2 regions of the Shewanella sp. ENK2 genome follow, and region 2 is predicted to be linked to the other one. Evidence: predicted binding sites of a transcription regulator. Region 2 holds the regulator's gene; the other holds the start of a gene.
The links. The regulator sigma-54, encoded in region 2, starts transcription at its own class of promoters, with help from an activator protein. The targets are predictions, from matches to a motif close to GTTGGCACGNNNNTNGNNT.
Positions count from the first base shown of each region.

Region 1: the regulator sigma-54 is predicted to act here: its motif matches at 2,407-2,425, upstream of ACGEDC_RS02260 (flagellar assembly protein T N-terminal domain-containing protein).

Region 1 is NZ_CP171406.1:470,095-474,622, reverse strand. Features, by position in the region: gene ACGEDC_RS02265 (6-hydroxymethylpterin diphosphokinase MptE-like protein) at 1-1,079, opposite strand, end outside; gene ACGEDC_RS02260 (flagellar assembly protein T N-terminal domain-containing protein) at 1,139-2,320, opposite strand; gene ACGEDC_RS02255 (FlgO family outer membrane protein) at 2,617-3,324, shown strand; gene ACGEDC_RS02250 (LPP20 family lipoprotein) at 3,321-3,779, shown strand; gene ACGEDC_RS02245 (flagella synthesis protein FlgN) at 3,929-4,354, opposite strand; gene flgM (flagellar biosynthesis anti-sigma factor FlgM) at 4,436-4,528, opposite strand, start outside.
Region 2 is NZ_CP171406.1:1,239,135-1,243,662, forward strand. Features, by position in the region: partial or broken gene lptA (lipopolysaccharide transport periplasmic protein LptA) at 1-234, shown strand, start outside; gene lptB (LPS export ABC transporter ATP-binding protein) at 429-1,160, shown strand; gene ACGEDC_RS05585 (RNA polymerase factor sigma-54) at 1,365-2,849, shown strand; gene hpf (ribosome hibernation promoting factor) at 2,874-3,161, shown strand; gene ptsN (PTS IIA-like nitrogen regulatory protein PtsN) at 3,164-3,607, shown strand; gene rapZ (RNase adapter RapZ) at 3,604-4,449, shown strand; gene ACGEDC_RS05605 (HPr family phosphocarrier protein) at 4,452-4,528, shown strand, end outside.

The sequences.
Region 1 (4,528 bases), 770 kb from region 2:
CACTCATGAATAATACTGTTATTACTTCCGGCACTGGCTTCAACGCTTCCTTTTGCATGAGTGACCCCTGCAGAGGAGTGACATAAATCAACACCGCTTAAAAGCACTTGTTTAAAGCCCATTTCAATTGCCACTCTGACAGCACTATTGGTTACCGTAGGACCAATGGTAAGAATGTTGTTAGTTTCTTCCCATGGGAATCGATTGCCTAAGAACAATGATTTTCCATTCCACTGAGCAATGATTCGATGATTGACATGATGTGAGTTAATAAACAGGCTTTCATTTGCGAGGCTCATCATATCGCGGTTAACCTCAAAACTTGTATCTTGAGGATCTACCGAAACAATAATATGAGCTGGGATCCCAGCAGCCGACAATTTTGATGCGAACCTTGATACGGTAAGAATGAAAAGCTGTTCATAATTAACTTTAATCCAATCAATATGTTCATCAAGTGATGGGCCGCCACCAATCACTATTGCAGTTTTACCTGCAAATTGATTTTTCAATATCGAAGCTGGTTGATTATTTTCGACAACATTGAAAAATTGTTCTACAAAGAATGACTTTTGAGTAAAATTTGCTTTATGTGAGGTGGTTTGTTGTTTTATTAACTTATAAATTTGGCTGTAGTAGCCTGAATATTCTTCAACCACGCCTGCAGAGGCGGCTAATGAGAGTGTAATGGCGATTTGATCTTTTATAAGGAATAAATCATCTTCGCCCGATTCTATATGTTCATTAAGTTCTTCAAGACTTAGCACTTTAAGGTAGTGTTGCTGCTCCTCTGGTATATCAATATTTAACATCGACATGACTTCTGGTAGCTCTACAAAAATGTATTTACTTCCTGCTACCTGTGGAGACTCAAGAATATAATTAACCAATAAGCCAGAATCGAGACCTAGAATGACGTGTAATGTATCTTCCTTAAAAATATCGTGTTTATACTTCTTTTTAAAAGCGGTTATAGAGTCTTCTTTTTCAAAGGTATTCCTGTTGATGCAGGGCAAGTAGTACTCATCAAATTGACTAATGGCGAACTGATTATTAAAAACTGAGTGTGATGTAGCCATTGTAAGTAAAACCTTCTTGTTTATTGGTATATGTTTTATCGATTCACGTTCACTGATTTTTAAATCTTAATCACAATATCTTGGATCTGTATGTTGCCAGAGCTTTCAATACCTTCTAGTAAGGCTGTGGCGCTTTCTTCTGAAACTTGTTCTATTGTGACCGTGGCTCTATTTTTAGTCGCAACAGCTCGCATTAAATTCACTCTATCAGGAATATTTTGTTGTAACACGATTTGGAAGCTATCACCCATTTTGACGTTATTTCGACGGCCTAAATTAATGATGATTCTATTACCTTGCTTAGCAACGATTTGACCGAGTAAAGGTCGACAATTTAGTAAATTATCAATATCTTGAGTGCTTTGTTGTAAAAGCTGATTCATAGTTTGACCATAAGTTGAGCCCCAAAACCGTTGGGTTGAAGGTGACACGGTTTCATCTCGTTCAAAATCCCACTCAGCTTCTGCTTGATAGTCTTTGCTCCACACTTTTTCACCACTAATGCCATGGAACATGGTAAACCGTAAATTAATTTGCCTTAAAGGTGTCTCATCCCATAATCCAAATAAAGAACTCGAGTATGGCTCAATTGAAATATCCAGGATTTCAGGTTGTAAGATATATTGGCTGTCGGTTATTTCGCCAAGCCAGCTTGGTATGCGTTGGCCTTTGAAGTTGATGAGTTGGTTGGTATGGTCAAGCTTCTCCTCGGCGTGCATACGAGCAAAACTGTAGTCAGAGCCATTATTTAATAAATTGCCAAACTGCTGTGATAAAGCTTGTTCAAAGTTAGCAAGTTGTCCGTATCGAAGTTGTGAGCGGTCACGCATGATGGCTTGAGGGATCATTATTGCCGCTTTTAATTGTTGGCTGTGGCATTGCTGTGCTCGGGGTTTAGACTCAAGATTGAGCCGCAACATAACCGTGATATCTGATGCGCTGATGATTTCAGACACGAGCTCAATATCGTTAGCTTGACCCATGCGTTTTATTTGAAATGCATCTTGAGTTAAGTTGCCCTGATTAATACTTTGCTGGCTATTAAAGTTTACACCCGCTTTTAAGCTGGCATAGTTTAATGCTTGATTAATCGCATCCTCGCGGGCTTTATCTATATTGCCGTCAATAATTTTGGCTTTTCCTGACACTTCAACTCTTTGCGCTAATACAGAGTGACTGAAACAAGCTGAAAGAATAACCAGCATGATAATAGTCAAATATTTAGAGCTAACGTTTGGCATGTTCATGTTCGCTTTTCACAATATCGAAGAAAAAGGGTGCCAACTCTATGACGGTTTAGCACGACTTAAATTAATTATCATAATAAAAGCAAAAACCATGCCTGTATGAGCTTTTAGCAGTGAACAGATGGAGATAAATTCTTCATTTCAAGGTAAAGGTTTTGAATGTGTGGTCGATACACTATCTATAGTGTGTTTAATGTGTGCTCTGATTGGGCCTAAAGCCAGTTAGCGGCAACATTACTGAACCTAACATCACATCAATGCTGAGACGTCATTGTAATAAGGAATAAGCCATGAGCCGTTTAATCATTTTTCCCATTGCGTTGCTAGCGGCTGCTTGCGCTAGCGAGCCGCCTGTGTCGACAAATGAGTTAGCTTATGTAGAAAAGCCTATTGAAACTAGCTTTTGGTTTAGTGATGAACCTGAAGTGCAGCCTGCGCCTTTACAATATGACATTACTAAAGCCGGTCTAGCCCCTAAATCACATGTGAATATATTGGCTGAAAAAGTCGTAAATGAATTGGTATTACAAAATGACAGTTTACGCTCTGACCAACCTTTACTTGTAACCACTCCGGTTAATACCAGTGATTACAGCAAAACGGATGCTTTAGGCTTACAGTTACAGCAAGGTTTTGTTGCCGCTTTTCATAGTCATGAATTTAACTTGGTCGATTTAAACGTGGCGAATGCATTACGTTCAACTGAGCAGGGCGAGTTTATTTTAAGTCGAGATTGGAAGTTACTTCCGTCTGATTTGCCTGTCTCTCATGTTGTCGTTTCGACTATGGATACCACACCAATGGGCTTAGTTCTTAATGCAAGAATTGTTAACGTGACTAATAATCGGGTGGTGTCAGCAGTGCAAACTTTTGTGAATATGAATAGTCTACCTGGCTATTTATCACCTTCAAATCAAGTCATTTTTCAAGATGGATTGCTTTTTCGCCATGAAGCGTCTGGTCAAGGTAATGCCGTAGTATTGGGAGCGAAATTATGAATAAGTTAGTTGTTCTATTGGTTTCATTATTGGCAATCTCGATAAGTGGTTGTGCAAGTAATGATAAATATGTGCAATGGGAAACAGAAGCGCCAGATCAGTTCCCTAAGTTAACTGCAATTGGTTATGCGCCTTTAGCGACTCAGCCTGCGAAAGAGCAGTCACATAAAGTTCTAATGGCCATGCAAGCGTCAAAAATCGCGGCATATCGAGAATTAGCAGAGCAGGTATATGGTCAACAGATTGATGCTCATAGTCAAATGAGCGACTGGATGCTCAATAACGAAACCGTTTCTGCCAATGTGTCAGGAATGATTAAAGGCGCGAAAGTAGTTAAAAGCTATCCTGCGGGTGATATGTATGTGACTGAGTTAGAGCTGGATTTTGCTCAGGTGTGGGATCTTTATCAGCAACAAAACCGCCCCCGTCGTGTAAAAGAAGTGACATACTTTTAATGTAAATTCCGACAGATATAAAAACCGCCAATAAAGGCGGTTTTTTTATGTTTGTCATTAGCATTAGCATTAGCGATTCTGATTTGCCATTGGAGAGATTGCAGTTGACCTTGGATGAACTGACTACATGGCTTAAATCGATATTAGTTTTAGGCTTTGAGGTTTTGGCCTAAAGATGAAATTGTCGACGTTCGGCCTTTGTCGTTATAAGTTAAACTGGTGGCATTTCTACTCATTTGCATGGCTTGAGAAAAGCGGTTTAAGCTCGCGATATTCAGTTCGATTAAGCTAGCATTTTGATTATTGATGTCTTTACACTCTTCGAGAATGGTTTTAGCTTCAGCGACTTTCTCAATGAGTTTAGGCTCTGAATTGAGCAAAGATTTATCAGGATGATTAGCTAATTTCTCATCATTTTGTTGAAGCGTATTCAAACACTCCACTTTTTCGCGTGCAAGTGCTAGCAAGGTGTCGGCATCTTGATCTGCTAAGGCCTGCTTTTCTGCAGATACAAGTTTTTTCAGCGACGACAAAGTGCCGTGCTGAAAAGATAACAGCTGTAGTAATTCATTCATAATTTACTCTTTATAAAAACCCACATCATAACGACAAGGCGTAATGCGATGATGATTGTTTATCCAAGAGCAGGTATGACGCTACTCTTGGTCGAAATTTAGTCCGCTCATGTCAGCTTCAAAGCTTGCAATATTCGCCGCTAATTTTTCAGGGTCGACTTTATAACGTCCCTC
Region 2 (4,528 bases):
TCGACCAGTATTTTAACCTTAAAAGGCAATGCAAAACTTGACCAGGCAGGCAGTCAGGTTACTGGTAATCTCATTAGCTATAATATTGATAAACAGCAACTGATCGCTGAAAGCACAGGTGAAGGAAAAGACAGAGTTATCACAATTTTTCAGCCAGAAAATTACCCTGACTTGAATAAAGAAAACGAAGAACTTGATAACTCAGACGAAGCGCCGTTAGAAAATAATGATTCGCTTGATAACCCAGATGCTGATACGACTGATAATGTACCTAACAATGTAACTGAGAATCAAACAGTGACTCCTGAGGCAAATGCTGTTGAAACTAACACTGATGCCCTCCTTGAATCAGTCACCCCTCAAGAATCTGATATTCAAAACTCAACCAATGCAGACATAACGACCCCTGCGGCAGAGCAAAAGCAATAATGACACAAATTACCTTAACAGCTGAAAACTTAGCAAAAAGCTATAAAAGCCGCCAAGTTGTCAAAAACGTTAGCCTAACCGTTAAAACGGGTCAGATTGTTGGTCTTTTAGGGCCAAATGGTGCAGGTAAAACCACAACCTTTTATATGGTTGTAGGCTTAGTCAAAAGCGATAAAGGTCGTATTTTGATTGATTCTGACGACTTGACTGCAGACCCAATGCATTTACGTGCTCGTAAAGGTATTGGTTACTTACCTCAAGAAGCCAGTATTTTTAGAAAACTCACTGTGCACGATAACATCATGGCAGTGCTGCAAACCCGCAAAACCTTATCGAGTGAGCAACGAATCGAAGAATTAGAGCACTTATTAGAAGAGTTCAATATTACCCATATTCGTGACAGCCAAGGTATGGCTCTATCAGGTGGTGAACGTCGACGTGTAGAAATAGCACGCGCTTTAGCCGCCAATCCTAAGTTTATTTTATTAGATGAACCATTTGCGGGTGTTGATCCTATCTCTGTGATAGATATTAAGAAAATTATTCAACAACTAAAAAATCGTGGTCTTGGAGTATTGATTACTGACCATAATGTCCGTGAAACACTTGATGTATGTGAGCGTGCGTATATTGTCAGCCACGGAGATTTAATTGCTGAAGGTACACCTGCTGAGATCTTAGACAATCAGCAAGTCAGGTCAGTATACTTAGGTGAGCAATTCAAGCTATAGTTAGCATTCTTTAGTGTACAAGTATGGCATTTTCGCGGCCAACCAGTCCCACTTTTTAGCGTTATACACTAGACTCAAAACTTAACGCTAATTTTTGGCAAAGTAGAACCCAAGTTCGGTTAAAGTCTAGCTAACACTTACAAAGGTGCTAGACCCATAACATTGTAGTCGCGATGATGAAATTCAATTAGGGATAAGCGGTAAATGAAAGCCTCACTCCAACTTAAAATGGGTCAACACCTGACAATGACCCCGCAGTTGCAACAAGCCATTCGCTTATTGCAACTTTCCTCTTTGGAGCTACAGCAAGAAATTCAGCAAGCACTTGACTCAAATCCTCTTCTTGAGCTTGAGGATGAGTTTGCCAAAGCAAAAGAACCAGTCAAAGACAATACTCAGCAAACTGACACCGATTTTAGCGATAACAGCCAAGTCAGCGTAGAAAAAGACACCTCATCAGTCGATACAACAGAGTCACTTACGAAAGAGTCCATGCCTGAAGACTTACCAATGGATACCACTTGGGATGAAGTCTACACCGCCTCTCCTAACTCAGGTTCTGGCGCTGTAAGCCGTGATGACGATATGCCATTTCAAGGTGAAACGACTGAAGGTTTATACGAACATTTAGAATGGCAAAAAAACTTAACCCCATTTTCTGAAAATGACCTCGCCATTGCGACAGCCATCATCGACGCAATTGATGATAGAGGTTACTTAACTCAATCAACAGAAGATATTCTCGATGCACTCGGTCTTGAGGATATTGAACTTGATGAGGTTGAAGCCGTATTAAAGCGTGTACAACATTTTGATCCAGTGGGTGTCGCTGCAAGAAATTTAAGCGAATGTTTGATGATTCAATTGGGACAATACCCAAGCGAAATCCCTTGCATAGAAAATGTAAAATTACTGATATCTGAACACCTAGATTTAATAGCAGGTCGTGATTTCAGATTACTAATGCGTAAAACCAAGCTTAAAGAAGATGATTTACGCGAAGCGATTCAATTTATCCAAACACTGAACCCTCGCCCAGGGTTACAAATTACTCCAATCAAAGATGAGTACGTCATCCCAGATGTCACAGTGTTTAAAAAGAATGGCCGTTGGGTCGTAGAATTAAACCCAGATAATATGCCTAAAATAGGCGTAAATCAGCAATATGCCGCCATGGCAAAAGGCTCAGCCAATCAAGCTGACAGCCAATTCATTCGCGGTCACTTACAAGAAGCCAAATGGTTTATTAAAAGTATTGAAAGCCGCAATGAAACCCTGTTAAAAGTGGCAAATTGTATTGTTCAATTCCAGCAAGGTTTCTTTGAGTTCGGCGAAGAAGCCATGAAGCCTATGGTTTTAAATGATATTGCCGAAGCGGTAGAGATGCATGAATCGACCATCTCACGGGTTACAACTCAAAAATATATGCACACCCCTCGCGGCCTTTTTGAACTAAAATACTTCTTCTCTAGCCACGTAAGTACCGATGATGGCGGAGAGTGTTCATCTACAGCAATCAGAGCCTTTATCAAAAAGCTGGTCGCTGCAGAAAACCAGAAAAAGCCACTTAGCGATAGTAAAATGGCGACGCTACTGGCTGAACAAGGGATCAATGTTGCTCGGCGTACGATCGCCAAATATCGTGAAGCAATGCTCATCCCTCCCTCAAACCAACGCAAAAGCTTATAAGCCTTTGTTATTGGAGGATGATCTATGCAAATTAACCTGACTGGACACCATATCGAAATTACTCAATCTTTACGTGAGTATGTGCAAACTAAATTTTCAAAGCTTGAACGTCACTTCGAACAGATCAATAATGTTCACGTTGTGCTCAATGTACAAAAGTTACAACAGATTGCCGAAGCTAAATTGCACCTCAAAGGAGGTGAAGTTTTTGCCGTATCTCAAAACGCAGATATGTATGTCGCAATTGACGCCCTGATAGACAAATTAGACCGTCAGGTAATTAAACACAAAGAGAAGTTAATTAAACACTAACGATGGAACTTCGCACCATCCTGCAGCCGGCGTGCACTACCTGTGCCACTCCGGGCAGTAAGAAAAAGGTACTGGAACTTATCAGCAATTTAATGGCTGACCAGTACCCTACTCTATCTTCACAAGCTATTTTCGAAAGTTTAATAGCACGTGAAAAAATGGGTAGCACAGGTATCGGCAATGGCATTGCGATTCCACATGGGCGTTTAGACGACATTGAATCGCCGATCGCTATTTTGATCAAATGTGAAGAAGCTATCGACTTTGATGCTATTGATAAGAAGCCAGTAGACATTTTATTTGCCTTATTGGTTCCTTCTGAGCAATGTCAGCAACACTTAAGCACGTTATCAAGTATGGCTGAGAAATTAAGCGATAAACTCATCCTTAAAAGACTTCGAAAGAGTCATGACGCTACAGAACTGTATCAGGTTATTACTGCATGAAACTTGTCATCGTATCAGGACGATCGGGCTCAGGTAAGTCAGTTGCTTTAAGAGTGTTAGAGGATTTAGGTTATTACTGTGTTGATAACCTACCTCTCCCACTGATTGGCAGCCTACTAGAGCAGCTAAAAGGAAATAACGAACTTGTCGCCATCAGTGTTGATGTGCGCAATATCGAAGAGCAAGGCAAAGTATTAGAGCAGCAAATCGCTTTGTTGTCCGACGATACCACTATCATTAGTTTATTTTTAAATGCCAATGATCAAGTACTGCTTAAACGATACAGTGAAACACGTCGATTACACCCGCTGTCAAAAAATCAAATCTCATTACAAGAAGCGATTCAACTTGAAGGTCGATTGCTCGAACCAATTGCCAAAATGGTTGATCACTACATCGACACATCTCAGCTGAATATTTACGATTTGAGCGATCAAGTCCGACAAATTCTTATGGGCAGTGTTGATAAAGAATTAGTCATTCACTTTGAATCATTTGGATTCAAGCACGGTATGCCTACTGAAGCCGACTTTATGTTTGATGTCCGCTTTTTGCCAAACCCACATTGGGAGCCAGAGTTAAGACCATTAACGGGTCTTGATCAACCAGTACAAGAATTCTTAGGCAGACAACCCCTAGTCAATAAGTTCATCTGGCAGATTGAGAATTTATTTGATACTTGGATGCCGCACCTTGAGCGCAATAATCGCAGTTACCTTACCATCGCGATTGGCTGCACAGGTGGACAGCATCGCTCGGTTTATATTGCAGATCAACTCACACAGCGCTTCAGTAACAGTAAACACCAAGTTAGCGCTCGTCACCGAGAGCTCAACCTGTGACGATGAATATCTCCAGAGAAATCACCATCAGTAATAAACTTGGGCTTCATGCTCGAGCGGCAACAAAATTAGCTATATT